4 regions of the Robertmurraya beringensis genome follow, and region 1 is predicted to be linked to each of the others. Evidence: riboswitches for the same ligand, from Rfam matches in the RefSeq annotation. Region 1 holds a riboswitch; each other region holds the start of a gene.
The links. A riboswitch is a leader RNA that binds a small molecule or an ion and turns the genes downstream of it on or off. The one in region 1 is predicted to bind cyclic di-GMP.
Positions count from the first base shown of each region.

Region 2: another riboswitch for cyclic di-GMP. It lies ahead of ACFFHF_RS20530 (amidase); the one in region 1 lies ahead of ACFFHF_RS17030 (hypothetical protein).
Region 3: another riboswitch for cyclic di-GMP. It lies ahead of ACFFHF_RS00605 (competence type IV pilus major pilin ComGC); the one in region 1 lies ahead of ACFFHF_RS17030 (hypothetical protein).
Region 4: another riboswitch for cyclic di-GMP. It lies ahead of ACFFHF_RS12280 (GAF domain-containing protein); the one in region 1 lies ahead of ACFFHF_RS17030 (hypothetical protein).

Region 1 is NZ_JBHLUU010000114.1:5,221-9,222, reverse strand. It holds gene ACFFHF_RS17045 (hypothetical protein) at 1-140, opposite strand, end outside; gene ACFFHF_RS17040 (hypothetical protein) at 158-595, opposite strand; gene ACFFHF_RS17035 (hypothetical protein) at 592-1,125, opposite strand; gene ACFFHF_RS17030 (hypothetical protein) at 1,505-1,822, opposite strand; cyclic di-GMP riboswitch class II at 2,062-2,145, opposite strand; gene ACFFHF_RS17025 (CARDB domain-containing protein) at 2,524-4,002, opposite strand, start outside.
Region 2 is NZ_JBHLUU010000123.1:24,124-28,125, forward strand. It holds gene ACFFHF_RS20520 (DEAD/DEAH box helicase) at 1-4, shown strand, start outside; gene ACFFHF_RS20525 (YhfC family intramembrane metalloprotease) at 126-896, shown strand; cyclic di-GMP riboswitch class I at 1,144-1,232, shown strand; gene ACFFHF_RS20530 (amidase) at 1,276-2,145, shown strand; gene ACFFHF_RS20535 (TetR/AcrR family transcriptional regulator) at 2,185-3,045, opposite strand; gene ACFFHF_RS20540 (DHA2 family efflux MFS transporter permease subunit) at 3,229-4,002, shown strand, end outside.
Region 3 is NZ_JBHLUU010000005.1:35,254-39,255, forward strand. It holds gene ade (adenine deaminase) at 1-1,263, opposite strand, end outside; gene ACFFHF_RS00600 (nucleoside deaminase) at 1,292-1,762, opposite strand; cyclic di-GMP riboswitch class II at 2,260-2,343, shown strand; gene ACFFHF_RS00605 (competence type IV pilus major pilin ComGC) at 2,440-2,805, shown strand; gene ACFFHF_RS00610 (prepilin peptidase) at 2,883-3,635, shown strand; gene ACFFHF_RS00615 (type IV pilus modification PilV family protein) at 3,648-4,002, shown strand, end outside.
Region 4 is NZ_JBHLUU010000081.1:3,146-7,147, forward strand. It holds gene ACFFHF_RS12270 (BglG family transcription antiterminator) at 1-1,193, shown strand, start outside; gene ACFFHF_RS12275 (mannitol-1-phosphate 5-dehydrogenase) at 1,193-2,335, shown strand; cyclic di-GMP riboswitch class I at 2,561-2,647, shown strand; gene ACFFHF_RS12280 (GAF domain-containing protein) at 2,835-3,461, shown strand.

The DNA.
Region 1 (4,002 bases):
TTCCCAACTTCTAATAGATATAAATAGCCATGCTCACTAGAGAATGATTGATATTCCCCTTCTTGCTTTAGCAAACGAAGCACTCGGCTTTTATTACGATTAAAATAATCTAGAAATCGATATTTTTTAGACTCTGCCATTTGTAATCACCTTTACCTTACATTTGATTTTGATTTGGAGTTGTTGATACCAACATCGAAGGAACATGAGTAGAACGAATTCCACGTAAATCATTGCCATGTTGGGCTTTCAAAATTTGTCGTGCATGGGTTCCATCAACTGCAGAAATAACTTCTTCATTACGAATCCATTCTTCATGCTTACGAACCAAATACGACATTTTAAAAGCGGTACGATTACGTCTCGTTCCTCTGTACACTTCTTGACTAGGTAAGACTGCTGTTACTTTATCTAACTTAAGAAATAAAGGTGGGTTGTTTTCACCTTGTTCAATGTGAAAGAAAGCATGCTCATTTAACATTAGGTGGTAAACTTGAATATCCCCTTCAGCAATAACCTCTCCATTTCGATAAATGCGGTGTTCAGTCACTACAAATTGTGTTTCAATCCCCGTATAAAACTCGATCATCATCATGCGATTTCCTCCTGTAAACAAGAAAAGAGATTGCAGTCTTCGTTAGGTACCAAGTCCTCTCGAAGAATATCAATCTCTTTCAATGCATCCACTAATTTTAAATTATTGTTTTTTCTACTATGAAGTTTAAGAGTTAAAGAATCATTGGTTACAATGGCACTTATCCCTTTCTTCATATATAGTCCTCTAGGGTCGATCATTTGATACGACGGTCTTTTTCTTAATTCCTTCATCCAATCTACGTCTTTCATAGTTGGGTAATCCAGAATACACTCCACACATGTTACAAGAGGTTCTAAGCAACCGATTGTTAGGTCGAATAGATATTGTCCTCCATGTATCTCTCCATCAAAACTGATACGATAGGCTTTCATTGAGGTTCTTGGTTGATTCTCAAACGGTTCTATACGAAACGTGGAGCCATCCATTGACCATTCAAAGCCTTTTCTTACAGTTTTAAAATAGATTCCTTTTAGTCTTTGTTCTAAGTCGCTAGGGTCGATAGGAGCAAAACATGTAATTTTAAACATGTTCATCATCTCCTAACTTCCTGCTAATACAATCCTCAGAACAATACTCTGCGCCCTTAATCTTGTAATAAGAAACATTACAAAATTTGTTACAACTACAACAAATGTAGTCCATGTAAAACACCCTTTCTTAAAGTTTCTTTAAGATAGTTTTATGAATTATGATCTTCAAGCCGCTCCATTTAAGGACACAAAAAAACGCCCTTTGAGAATGGACTTTAATAAACACAACAAAAAGTGTGTTTTCGTCTCATCCCCAAAGGGCGCTGTTGTTTAAAATAGAGAACCCGCTAACCTTAAAATAGGTTGCAAAAAAATAATAAAATCATAAAAAAACTATAATCAAATTTTATCATTTTTTGCTAGAAAGGTACAAGGGTTAAAATAACTTTGTTATTCTATTATGAAATTCTGGATCAACTTCCATCGTAGCTAAGTTAGATAATTTTAATGCTTCCTCTTCTGAAATATAGACTTTTCCTTCGCCTTCTTCAAACGATAATGATTCATTGTTAATTTCACTTAAAGGAATCGTTCTAAGAGAAGAAGCTATAATTTCTGGGGTTACATGTACAATACCGTCTGAATTAGTTTTGTTCTCTTTTGTTACATAAATTAATTCTGTCATTGATTCATTTTCGCCTTGAAATACTACTCGTTTTATATAATAAAGTACATTAATAATTGATTCTTGCATGAAATATCATCCTTTGTCCGTGTGTGTTGACTATAGTGTACATAATTACAAAAGGTATTATTGTAAATTTCCACAATAAATTAGGGTACAAATTATATTTTTTTCAAAAAAGTTAAATATTCTTATTTAAAAAACAAATTCGGAATTTAGACAAAATTAAATTCAGAATACGCTAATAAGAAAACACCCTGGTTTCGCAATTTCTTCATTATTCATTTCTCCTCTTAAATAAATTGTTTAATTAAGAGGGCCGGTTACACTAGTCGCTCCACATAATCCAAGTGTCCATATAAAGATTATATTTCTTCGCTTCCCTTGCCATGTTAAGGCTTTGGTAAACTACTAGATTCTAACTTAAGATTTTTTCCTTAAAATTTAATTCAGAATTCTAATTTATATCACCATAATATACCATTTAAACTAATTTTGGTAGACTTTTAGGTAATTATGCCCACTAATCTCCCTTTAATGTCTACTTTTTAGGATAAAAAAAGTTTTATAATATATTAATTCTGCTAATAGTCTTTATTTCACTGAAGTAATTATATTATAGAATTGCTGTGTATGTAAGAGTTTTTACTATCCAAATGTACCATAAATGTTATTATTTTTATACCTTTGGATAACTCCAGTATATTACAATTCGTCTTTATATAGGCAATAAAAAAGCAGATCCTTCGTTGGATCTGCAAGTAACCTACTTAATATCGTCTGTGTAATAAGAATGTTTTATATGAATCTGCAATTATCTCAATATTTACGGTATCTTTTTTAATTACACCGTTCGCATATTTCACTTCAAATTCAAATGTAGCTGGGCCTACTTTTAAATTCTTAGGATATTGTAGGAAAGTCTCGTCGTACAACTCACCTTTGTATAGAATATTAGTCTTAAAAGCTAAAGGTACGGTACTACTTACTAGACTATTATCCGTCCGAATAGCATTCAATGTAGCCTTTACATAAACAGTTGGATAAGGTGAAGTATCTGCATCTAGTAAAAACTTCTCTCCACTATAAAACTGGTGAGCTAGATTTCCTTCTTTTGCATGTTGTATTTTCCAAAGGTCTGTATGATCAACATAGCCATTGATAATAAGTGGTTTGGAGTAAAACCAAGTTGAAGTAGATACTTCATCATAACCATCATTAACTGTTGTTCTTATATCATACCTTCCTACTTCTGAGATAAAGGTATAACATTGCTGTGAACCGCTAGCCACATTCGTTTTTGTAAGGACAGTAGTTTCAGTCCCATTATCCTTTTTAATAAAAATCTTTACAGTCAAAGGGTTATTGTCTGCATCTTGCGGTTTTGAACAAACTTGTACCGTATCTCCTTCGTAAACATCGTTTGGAGTATACGTTAAATCAACGGTTGGCAATGTATTAACTAAAATTGTTTTCTGTTTGGTATTATCCAAGTCTGTTTCATTGGTTTCAGAAATTACATTATTGTTATCCGCCTTAAACATAAAGGTTCGATTACCTGCTGTTTCAGCAGTAAAGGTATAAGTTAAGGTCTTATCAGTTCCAGAATTATGGGAAGATATATCTTGTTGATTTTTAAGAGTACCCTGTTCATAAAAACCTACCTTATAGGCACCTACATTTAATTCTCCATTATTCCCTACCACCATGGTTGCTTTGTATTGTCTGCCCTTAACTAAGTGGGTGACTGAAGCGTTATTAGTATCCGTAATCGTTATTGATTTTGCTGTTAGGTTTGTTGAATATACCGTTCCTTCATATTCTACCTCAACATCCCATTGATCAGATGTGTAATATTCATCCCAATGGTCAAAGACTTGTTTTGATAAAGTCCCTTGATATGTTGCGGTTCCTGTATAATCTCGTACATAATCCGGAAGTGCAAAGGTTCCAGAATACGCTTGTCGATATTTACTTACAGGCACATTCAAATCGTAGTCAATCCAAACCCCTCGTCTGTATTTGTTGAGCTTTCCACTTTCTGACCGCCAGTAATATGAGCCACTTGAATATACTAATCTAGCCGCATTTGTAGGACTTAAACTAGCATAAAAATCAGCATGTACCACACCAGGTTCGTCCCAACCCCAATCGACTATTTTAACATCAGCTGGTGAAAGGCTTCTTGGAAGACCATAGTAACGGTCAGGAGCTTCCCCAGGCTCTGCGTCCGTCCAGTTACCAGCATA
Region 2 (4,002 bases), on a different contig from region 1:
ATAAGCACTTCCTAAGGGGTGCTTTTTTAATTGACAAAAAAAGAACGAAACCAATTGACAGAATCTTACTCATGATTTAATATTATCATTATCAATAATGATAATAAAAACAAGGGGGATTTACTATGATTAGCAATGCAGTGATCTTGAGCATGGTAGCAGTTATCATATTTTCCATTCTTCTATTTGTGAGTGCCATTCTGATGACAAAAAAACAGGTAGGCATTTCTCTGAAGCCGTTAATAATAGGGAGCATTGGGTTTGTTATTATCACTCAAGTATTAGAGAAACTTCTTCATGTTCTCGTCATAACCAGTTTTCCAAACTATGCGGACCATCCATGGTTATTTGGATTATATGGCGGTTTAGCTGCAGGGATTTTCGAGGAATTGGGACGGTGTATCTTATTTATCTGGCTGTTAAAAAAATATCAGGATTACAGGGGTGGCCTGTCTTTCGGGGTAGGCTGGGGTGGCATTGAAGCCGTAGTTATTGCCCTTTCAACGGTGGTACCATTTCTTCTATTTGCAACGATGATCAATGCAGGTACATTTGATTCATCTATAGGAGCCAGTCTTCCAAGTGATCAGGCAGCAACCATTAAAGAGACGTTATTAAATCAAGGAATCTCTCACTACTTATGGGCAATACCAGAGCGTTTCTTTGCTCTCTTTATGCAAATCGCTTTCACTTTACTTGTTTTACTAGCGGTCATTAAAAAGAAGTTTCAATACGTACTGCTTGCTATAATTGCTCATGCGGCGATTGATTTTCCTTTAGCCTTCTTCCAAACTGGATACATTAAGAGCTTATGGATCATTGAGTTATACATTGCCTTCATCGGAGTTCTATCTTTCTTCATTATAAAAAGATTAAGAAAATTGCTGATTGGGTAAAAATACCTGAGGCAAAAGTCGGTTTTGATAAAGTATAATAAAAGATGACTGTTTTCGTACAGTTAGTTGCTTTGGAAAAATCCCAAATGCCGGATTTTTCCCCGCATAACGCTGGGTTTTTTGGTCTATTTGGAGAGTAGCTCTTTTCTAAGGATGAAATTATTCTGATTAGCTGTTGAAACATAGAGTTAATTTCCTGAAAAGTGTGTATATAGCAACAATGTTTTAGAAAAGAGCCTAAAAGAAAAACTGTAAAAGGCAAACTTTACCGAAAGGGAAGGACGCAAAGCCGTGAGCCTAATCGCTTATCATGCGAATGGTCGTCAGGTTGCCAGGTCTCATTTTGTGAGCCTCGGCTTGCAGAATGGGGGAACGTAAAATGAAAAAGCTTGTTGTATCTATGATTATGGTGTTGCTTTTTTCAATGGGAGGCTTTGGATCAAACATGAGTGCTTCTACGGTAGATCGCTCCACATGGCTTTGGAATCCGTGGGACATTGTGAGCAATGAAACAGGAACCTTAAGCTTTCTTGAACAAAAGCAAATCAACAAAGTGTATGTACAAATTGACCGTGATATCCCTATGAATGTATATCGTAGCTTTATTACGAAGGCATCCGTAAAAGGAATAAAAGTATATGCTCTAGACGGAGCACCAAGCTGGGTAGCTCCAAAAGGATATCGAAATCAAGATGCGTTAATGAATTGGTTGAAAACCTATCAAGCAGGATCAACCGCTTCGCAAAAATTTACAGGCATTCATTTAGATGTAGAGCCTTACTTATATAGCGGTTGGAATACGAATAGAGCGGCAACTGTCAAAAGCTTTCAAGAGTTAATCACAAAAGCGAATACCTCTGCTGCAGGTTTAAAACTGCCACTTGAAGCCGACCTGCCATTCTGGTTTGATGAAGTGTCTTATAACAATACGTATGGCAAAGGAAATCTAGCAGAGTGGGTTATTACAAAAACGAATAGTGTAACAATTATGGCCTACCGTGACAGTGCTCCTGCCATCATTGAAATTGTAAAAAATGAAGTAGCCTTTGCTGGCAAACACCATAAGGCATTAGTCATCGGTGTAGAAACAGGGGCAACAGACGAAGGCGATATGATTTCCTTTTTTGAAGAAGGGGAAGCCTACATGAACGAACAGCTGGCTTCCGTTGCCTCACATTACGGAACAAGCCCTGGGTATAAGGGAATGGCTATCCACCATGTGGGAAGCTGGAAAACCATGAAACCATAACGAAAGAAAGCTAGCAGGTACAGAAACCTGCTAGCTTTCTTACTTAATATAAGAACGTAATTGTTGCAGTTTTGCTTTTCCTAAGTGCCCCTCTAAGGTTGTTAAAGCACTTTCTACTACAAATTGCCTCTGATTATTAGGTTGCAAAAGTTCTTCTAGAATAAAATCAAGTAGCTCAATATATTTCACAGAGTCGGGCATATTCATGCTTTCTTTTTTCAATGACATAATTTCTAGAGTCAGCTTTTCTTGATAAGATTTATCTTTTTTATGACAAGTTGGAGACCAATCATCCAACAGTTCTGGTGAAAGAAGTTGCTCACCGGTTTCCCCGACATTCTTCATTAACGCCACAAGTCGATTGACACTATATCTGACTACTCGCTCAGGATTACTCTTTAAGCTATTCGCCATTCTCTCGTACTTAAGGTTATGGTGGAAAATAGCTGTAAACATAATGGCAGCATCCAGAAGATAAGGCTTCTTGCTCTCTCCAAAAATTTCATCAAAGCGTTCGTATACCCAACGTAACATTCGTAACTGAAAATCACTAATAAACTTTTTTAACTCAGAATCATTTAAAAATAGTACTTCTTCGTATAAAGGAATCAGTTTACTCGCTCGATTCGTCTTCACTTGCAGCTCCATTTGCTTAATGAACACTTCAATATCTGACGGGTCTTTTCCAATTAAGAGTTCGTTTCTTTCGTGCTCAAACTTTTTTTGTATCACTCGGAAAATGGCCATAAGTAGTTCGTTCTTGGAAGAAAAGTAATTATAAAAGGTTCCTTTAGAAATACTACTATAATCCAAAATGTCTTGAATGGAGGTTGCTTGAAATCCCTTTTCTACAAAAAGCTGATGTGCTGTATCGATAACATGTTGCTTCCTATCTTTCATCGTATCACCTGAATTCATATTTGGACTCACTGTATAAAAGTATAGTAACTTATTTTTCTGAAGGTTACAAACCCATTATTTAGCTGTGTTTTTCCATTGCATTTTTTGTACTGAGGGTATAATATATGTTAAGTATATAACTGAAGTACATTTTATTGGACTTATAGTATAGGGGGAACATACATGGCTGAAAAACAAGATAAACGGCCGCCATACGGAATTATTGGAGTTCTGTTAATTGGGGCTTTCATCACGTTTTTAAATAACACCTTATTAAATATTGCTTTGCCATCCATCATGAAGGATTTAGAGGTAGAAGCTGCCACGGTTCAATGGTTAACTACAGGCTTTATGCTCGTTAACGGGATATTAATTCCGGCTACGGCCTTCTTAATACAGAAATATTCTGTTCGTAATTTATTTTTAGTCGCTATGAGTTTATTCACGATCGGTACACTAGTTGCTGGTGTGGCTCACGAATTTCCGATTCTTTTAGCAGGACGTATGCTTCAGGCATCCGGATCGGCCATTATGATGCCATTGCTTATGAACGTCATGCTTGTTAGCTTCCCAATTGAAAAAAGAGGAACAGCGATGGGGGTATTTGGTTTAATTATCATGTTTGCGCCAGCGATTGGACCTACCTTATCAGGGTGGATTATTGAGCACTATGATTGGAGAATGCTTTTCCACTTTATTACCCCTATTTCAGTAGTAGTGGTATTAATCGGATTCTTCCTTTTAAAAGATAAGAAAGAAAAGAGTAATCTTCGTTTAGACTTTTTCTCCTTACTTTTATCAAGTATTGGATTTGGTGGAATCCTTTACGGCTTCAGCTCAGCAGGAAGCAAGGGCTGGGACAGTCCGCATGTGTACCTGGCGATTGCCGTCGGTTTCATCTCGCTAGTAACATTTATTTTAAAACAAATGAAGCAAGACACTCCGTTGTTAAACTTT
Region 3 (4,002 bases), on a different contig from region 1:
TTCAAAACAACCTGTATCGTTTACTATCACTTCTTCAATGAGATGATTGGTTACAAGGCTGTTTTTATTGATTTCTATAATATTGGCTTTGTTTTCAGTAATAGGAAGATGTAATGCCTCTTCGGTAAAATCATGAAAACAAACGGTATTAACATATTCAGAAGAGATATCTACTTGCTCATTTTCTGGGAAATAAATTAATTGCCCATGTTCAACCATAAGATTTCCATCTTTAAATACATGGGAGATGCTTACGGATTCTAGATCATCTAGCAGTAAAAAGTCCGCGTCATATCCTGGTGCAATCGCTCCTTTTTCCTGTAAACCAAAGCATTCAGCTGTATTAATGGTAGCTAACTGAATAGCCGTAAGGGGGTCGAGTCCTTCCGAAATGGCTAATCGAACATTGTAATCAATGCTTCCCTCATGCAGGATATCATCAAGATGCTTATCGTCTGTGACAAATAGACAGCGTCTAGCATTTCGTTCATTCACAACAGGAAGCAGCTTCTTTAAATCTCTAGCAACGGTGCCTTCTCGAATCATAAGGTACATCCCGCGGCGCAAACGTGCCATCGCATCTTCTGCCGTGGTACACTCATGGTCGGTACGCACACCAGAAGTCATAAAGACATTAATGTCCATATCGCTCAGACCGGCAGCATGACCATCAATTTTTGCGTTTAACCGCTTGGCTTCATATAGCTTATTTAACATCGACTCTTCCGCATTTTTCACGGCGGGAAAATTCATCACCTCTGCTAAACCGAGCACTCTTGGATGGGAAAACAAGGGGGACAAGTCCTCAATCTCAAGTGTGGCACCCGCTAACTCAAAGCTAGTGGCAGGTACGCAGGAAGGAAGCATAAAGTAAAAATTGAAGGGGAGATTTTCCGATGTATCTAGTAAAAGTTGAATGCCTTTTACACCCAGTACATTGGCGATTTCATGAGGATCGGCAACAATAGTGGTCACTCCTCTTAAAAGCTCAACCTTCGCAAATTCCTTCGGAGATACCATAGATGATTCAATATGAACATGACCGTCCAGAAAAGCAGGGCATACGTATCGGCCGCCTGCATCAAATTCCTTTTTACCAGAATATTGCCCTACACCAACGAAAGCTCCATCTGTAATGGCAACGTCACCTTCATAAATTTCGCCGGTAAATACATCAATAATCTTGCCATTTTTTATAACAAGATCAGCCTCTATTTTCCCTGAGGCTGCTTCAATACGTTGTTTTAGTTTGTTTTTATCCATACTCTCCTCCTAGAGTGTCTATAAGAGACTAGTATTCTGTTTTGTCAGATGATACTTCCCACATTTTAAAAGGTAGATTATACTCGTCAACCGTAATTTGATTCATCATAATCGTTCTATCTTCAATTGGCAAGCTAATTTCTTCATAAATAAAGTGATCATCAAAGCCAATTTTAGCAGCTTCCTCTTTCGTACACGCATAATAGACGGCCTTTGGTCTCGCCCAATAAATCGCTCCGATACACATCGGACAAGGCTCGCAACTTGTGTAAATCTCACAATCTGTCAGTTGAAAGCTGCCTAAATAGGAGCAAGCTTCACGAATCGCTTGAACCTCTGCATGGGCAGTAGGGTCATTGCTGCTGGTGACCTCATTTTTGCCTTTACCGATAATTTCCCCGTCCTTAATCACAATTGCCCCAAAAGGACCACCATGATTACTTAACACATTTTCACACGCTAACTTAATCGCTTCATTCATAAAAAATACTTTTTCCAATAGAATCACCTTTTCTGATGTAGTGAATGATTGATTAAAAAACTAACCTTTGTAAAAAGGTTAGTTTTTTTGGGTTGGAGGGCAAAAGAGGTTTCATATAATTGGTGGGTTTATTTCTGTATTATATGTATGTTTGAATATTCTGTCTGTTATGTTGTGATATTTTTTAACAATAAAAAAGCTCTTACCTGAAAAAGGTAGGAGCAACTTGTCAGATTATTTACGCTGAGTTTATTATAGTGTTTTATAGGTATAAAGAACCAGTTGATTTGAAATACCTAAAATATATTCACATTATTATTTCTGAAAAATAAGGAGTGTAAAAAGGGAATGGATGAATAAAAATAAAATAAGGGAGTAAGAAGAGTTTGCGCTGTTTTAATATAATATTTACCTAACATTACCTAGTGTTAAATTTACATAAAACCTCTTTTTTTTTCATTTTTTTTAGTGTAGAATACTAGTAAATAAGTAATGTTTATCACAGAGTCTTTTTCATTAAATAAGGGCGCGAAGAAATATGACTTGTACGTGGGCACCTGAGTCATATTGAGCGATTGGTGCAACCGACCTTTACAACTACATTCCATTGAATGAGCTGTAAAGGTTTTTTTATCCCCAAATTTAAGAACAAGCTCTCGAAAAAACATAAAAAAATTAAAAGGGGACCTTTCTTCATGTTAAAATCATTAAAGAAGAAAATGAAAGACCAAGCTGGTTTAACGCTAATTGAACTACTTGTTGTTATTGTTATTTTGGGGATTATTGCTGCTGTTGCGATTCCGATGGTTATGAGTCAGAGACAAGAGGCTGAGGATAATACAGATTTACAAAATCTGAAACTTGTTCAAGATGCAGTAAATCGATTTAATGCAGTTGAGGGAGTATGGCCAGGGAGTACAGACGAGGTAATAACTACTACTGAGCTAGTCCCAGAATTTCTAAATGAAATTCCAACAACATGCGCTGATGGAACTACTGCTGCAGAATTTAGAATTGATGGTAATGGTGTAGTTGAGTCTAGCTGTGTAACTACTCCATAGAGAAATAAAAGCTGTCGCGTCTCTGAGACTGTGGCAGCTTTGTTTTTAAGAGAAATCTCTGAAAGGAGCTAAATGAATTGTATATATTTGATTTATTTATTATCTTATTTTCCCTCGTATTCGGTAGCTTCTTCAATGTAGTAGCCATCCGCCTACTAAAAAAAGAATCCATCTCCTACCCACCATCCCACTGTACCTCCTGTAATCACAGGTTAGGTTTCTTTGATTTATTTCCTCTATTTAGTTACCTATTCATTAAAGGTCGTTGTCGTTATTGTAAAGAAAAAATCTCTCCTCTATACCCATTAGGAGAAGCTATGACTGCGATTATATTTTTTGTTGTTTACAAAGAAATAGGGCTTACTTCAGAACTAATTCCTGCCATTCTTTTATCAACATTATTAATTCTTTCTGTTTTAACAGACATCCGTGAAAAATTGATTCTAGATGTGATTACTCTACCAAGTATTGTGGTTCTTGTTATTGTACGTTTCTTCATCGGAGAAGAACCATTTTTAACTTACTTACTAGGCAGTGTAGTTGGTTTCGGTTTGCTCTTGTTGCTAGCTGTTGTCAGCAAAGGCGGCATGGGTGGCGGTGACATTAAGCTGTATGCAGCTATTGGAGTGGTACTCGGTCCAGCACTAACTGTAATGAGCTTGGTTTTAGCCTCGTTTGTAGGAGCCATTGTTGGAATACTATTAATCGCATTAAAAATTGTTAAACGAAAAGAACCGATTGCCTTTGGGCCTTCGATTATGATTGGAACATTAGTGGCTTACCTGTATGGGGAAGAAATTTGGACTTGGTACAGCTCACTACTCCTATAAGGGGCAGATGATATGAACAACGAAAAGGGAGTTACATTAATTGAATTGTTGATCTCTGTTGTTATTGCTGGAATGGTGATTGTACCGTTGCTCCTAATTATGACGGGTTCCTTTACAAGGACAGTGGAGCAAGGGGAAGACACGCAATTGAATTATTATGGTCAACAAATTATGGAGATTATCCGTGAAAAGGGGTATATAAGCGGAACCTCCCCTACACAATATTATTGCCAAAAAGATCAGAGCTGCGGCACCGCTACTATAGCTAACTATGATGCGAAAGTAACAATTACAGTAAATCCGGTTACGTATAGTGCGATTGAGTTCTTTGAAGTAACAGCAAAAATAGTATCAACTGACTCTTCAA
Region 4 (4,002 bases), on a different contig from region 1:
AGCTGATTAAAAATGTGATTCGCTCTGTTTCTAATCAGCTTCAGGTCAATTTAACGGATGACTTCTCCTTATTTCAAGGGTTGCTTGCCCATATGGAGCCAGCGCTCTTTCGTATCGAACAGAAAATGGAGTCGTTTAATCCACTAAAAGAAGAAATCAAACGGAAGTATCCGGTTTTGTTTATGGCAGTAAAAAATAGTGTGAAGGAAGAGTTTAAGTCCATTGACTATTTTCCTGAGGACGAGATTGCTTTTATGGTGTTACACTTCGGTTCCGCATTATTAATGCAGGAAGAGCATTTGACCATTAAAGCCTTGGTGATTTGCCCTACCGGTATCGGGACTTCAAAGATGTTGGCTAGTAGAATCAAAAAAGAAATAGCAGAAATTGATTCAATTGATATTAAGTCGATTAAAGAAATATCGGAACATGTGAACTTACAAGCATATGACGTGATTATTTCCACTGTAAGATTGCCTTTCATCAATAAAGAATACATTTTAGTGAACCCGTTATTGAGTACGGAGAACATTGATACGATTAAAAGCTTTATACAGAATAATATTGAAGCCATAGCAAAGGGTGAAAAATACAAAAAGATCGAACGTCATTCTGTACCTTCATCTGTTGTTAAGAAAAACATCGATTTGCATGACATGCTAGAGGACATTAAGAGTATTCAACATAGTATAGAGTCTATCATGCAAAATTACCGATTTTACAGGATGAACCATTCGGAAAGCCAGGAATTGATCCTTAATAAAATGTTGCAGATTGCCGAGAAAGAGAATCTAGTGACTGAATCTGAGGACATTCTTTATTCGCTCAAAGAGAGGGAAAAAAGAGGGGGGCTCGGGATTCCTCAGACCAATTTAGCCTTATTTCATGCAAGAAATGAGCATGTGCGTGAGCTGATTTTCCAAATTGCTCATCTGCCTAATCCTTGTCTGGTTAGGGGAATGGATGGAAACATGGTCATGATGAAGAACCTATTGCTCATGCTGGCCCCATTAGAGTTAAGCAACAGACAGCAGGAGATTATTAGCTTAATTAGTACAAATATTATTGAAACCGATGAAGCTATTTTGATTTTTTCATCGGCAAATGAAGAACTAATTTATAAGAGATTAGAGTCTATTTTTTCGAATTATTTACAGTCGAATTTTAAAATAAATGATAGAGGGATGATGTAATGAAATTAGCAGTACATTTTGGAGCAGGTAACATCGGGAGAGGATTTATTGGAGCCCTTTTTTCTCAGTCAGGATACCATGTTACTTTCGTAGACATTGCCGAACCAATCATTAATCAATTAAATGATGAAAAACAATATAAAGTGAAGCTTGCCACAGATGCACAAGAGAGTATTCTTATTGAGAATGTTTCAGGATTGAATAATTTAACACAGGAAAATGAAGTAATAGAAACAATCAAGAAGGCAGCTTTTTTAACGACGGCTATTGGACCTAACATTCTCCCGAGAATAGCGCCTTTAATTGCAAAGGGATTGGCTGCAAGGGTAGAAGAGAATAGTGACAAGCTATATGTCATTGCCTGTGAAAATCAAATTTCCGCTACTGACTTATTAAAGGGTTATATTTTAGAGCATCTTGATAATCAAACGCAAGAAAAGGTACTTGCTCATGTAGAATTTTTAAATTCTGCTGTTGACCGTATCGTACCGATTCAAAATAATCAAGGTTCTCTCGATGTACTTGTTGAACCTTACCATGAATGGGTGGTAGAAACGAAAGAAGAAATTCCTCCTATTGAAGGAATGATTATCGTTCCTGAACTAGCTCCATTTATTGAAAGAAAGCTGTTTACGGTTAACACAGGACATGCCGTTATTGCTTATTTCGGTTATCTGGCAAAAAAAGAAACGATTGACCAAACTCTAGCGGATATGGATATCTACAATCAGGTGAAGGCCACACTTGGTGAGACGGGTGCTTATTTAATCAAACAGTACGATCTAGATCCGGAAGAACATCAGAAATATATTGAGAAAATCATAAAACGTTTCGAGAATTCTCATCTGCATGATGGTGTGACAAGAGTAGGTCGTTCCCCGTTAAGAAAGCTTGGACCAGAGGATCGACTCGTTCGTCCAGCCCTACAAGCTCTAAAAGCGGGCCTTTCTTACGATAATTTAGCAAAGGCTATTGCTGCAGCCTTACTTTTTGATTACAAAGATGATGAAGATGCAGTAAAGCTTCAGTCAATGATTAACGAACATGGAGTGTCGTATGTTCTTCAACAAGTATGTGGTCTTGAGGAGTCAAGCCAACTTGCTAATGATATTATTAGACATTATGAAGTATTAAAGGGGTAAAACCCTTTCTAGAGTAAGGTTGTCGGATGGTTACCGTCAACCTCTTTTTTTATCATGAATTAGGGCTTTTAGTGGTAGAACCTTACCCTACAAAGTTTTAAGGTATTTTAGTAATCTTGATATTGCATCCTATTACTGTATAATGATAAATTTAATGGGTATATGCTACTACTTTTGCAGATTAAATTGAAAATATTATTTTAGAGATTTTTAAAGAAAATATACCATCGATAATGGCAAACTTATTGAAAAATAAGGACGCAAAGCTACGGGTCTAAAGCTAGGTACAGCAATGATCGCCGGGTTACCGAAAGGGTTGGATTAATAAAATGGTAGGATTATTTCCTATTTTATTAAAGCTCACCAATCTTTTGGTGGGCTTTTTATTGTTAGTTATTAACACTTCACTCATTACTTCAAGCTCAGATAAATTAAAAATTTTATAAAGAGAGGTAGAAAAAAACGATTAAAATAATATGAAATATTATAGGAGAAACAAATGAAAAATAAGAACATAGTTGTCTTTATGAGGGAATACTCGTCAAATAAAAAAATTAAAGAATTACTAAAAAAAATAAATCCTTTGCTTGCTAAAAAAGAGAATAATCTAAGAATCCATCTAGAGGCGTTAATCAATAATGGGATAACCGAAGAGGAATTTATGGTATTAGATGCAAAAGTGAAGTTAGGTAAACTATGTCTGGATTTAGAAGAATTTATTCCTAATAGTTTTGCTACTATCCTTTTTTATGTGAAAGAGGAAAACAAGATCTATCATGGGGCTGCACCCAATATTCCTTTACAATATTTTGAATTTTTTCAGGATATAAATGATAAGCAACTGTTTCATGAAATGATTTGTGGTAGAGCAATTGCTTCAAGGGACATTGTTTACTCTGAGATTTTTTCGGATCCACAATGTATTCATGAGAGGCGAATTTCTTTGGAAAGAGGTTTCCAATCAGTTTGGTCAGTTCCTTTTTTTAAAAATGATTCAATAATTGGTACATTTGCCATTTATCAAACAATAAAGAAGAAGCCGTCTAGAAATCAAATAGAACAAGTAAAACAAAAGGTTTCTGAATATCAAGATGAAATATATAGATTTTCAAATAACATAGTTTAAAAAATGCTTAAACTGTGACCAGAAAAGTTTTACTAGGTAGTTACGAAAACCTGATTAGTGCAGTTTTAGTTTGTCCGGGTTGAGTACTCAATGTAGTTTATTGGTATTTTATAGCTAGATATTCTTTCTTACATTGGAGAGCCCGCTAGTAACTAGCGGGCTTTATTTTAGGTGACGGGGTCGAAGCCACAAGTGCAGTTACGTTCTAGGTTGGCTACTGGTATAGTAAAACCATATGAAAAAGGACAACCAGAAATATGGCTGAGCTTATATACACTATTAAACATGAGGTAAAAAAATGGACAAAATCATACACTCTCTAAAAAGTTTTCGTTACACCAAAGCGGTGTTTGTCAAGATAGTTGTCGCATTTAACTTGTTTACTAGTGTAAGAACGTAAGGGTAACTACCGCGCTTTGCTTGGTGGTCTTCTCATCAAAGAACAGAATTCATTCTGTTCTTTGATGAGAAGGGAATGGGTAGTTCAAGCTCAGTCGCAGTGGGGCTATTTTGTTCCATCCTTTTCTATCTTGTCCTTTAT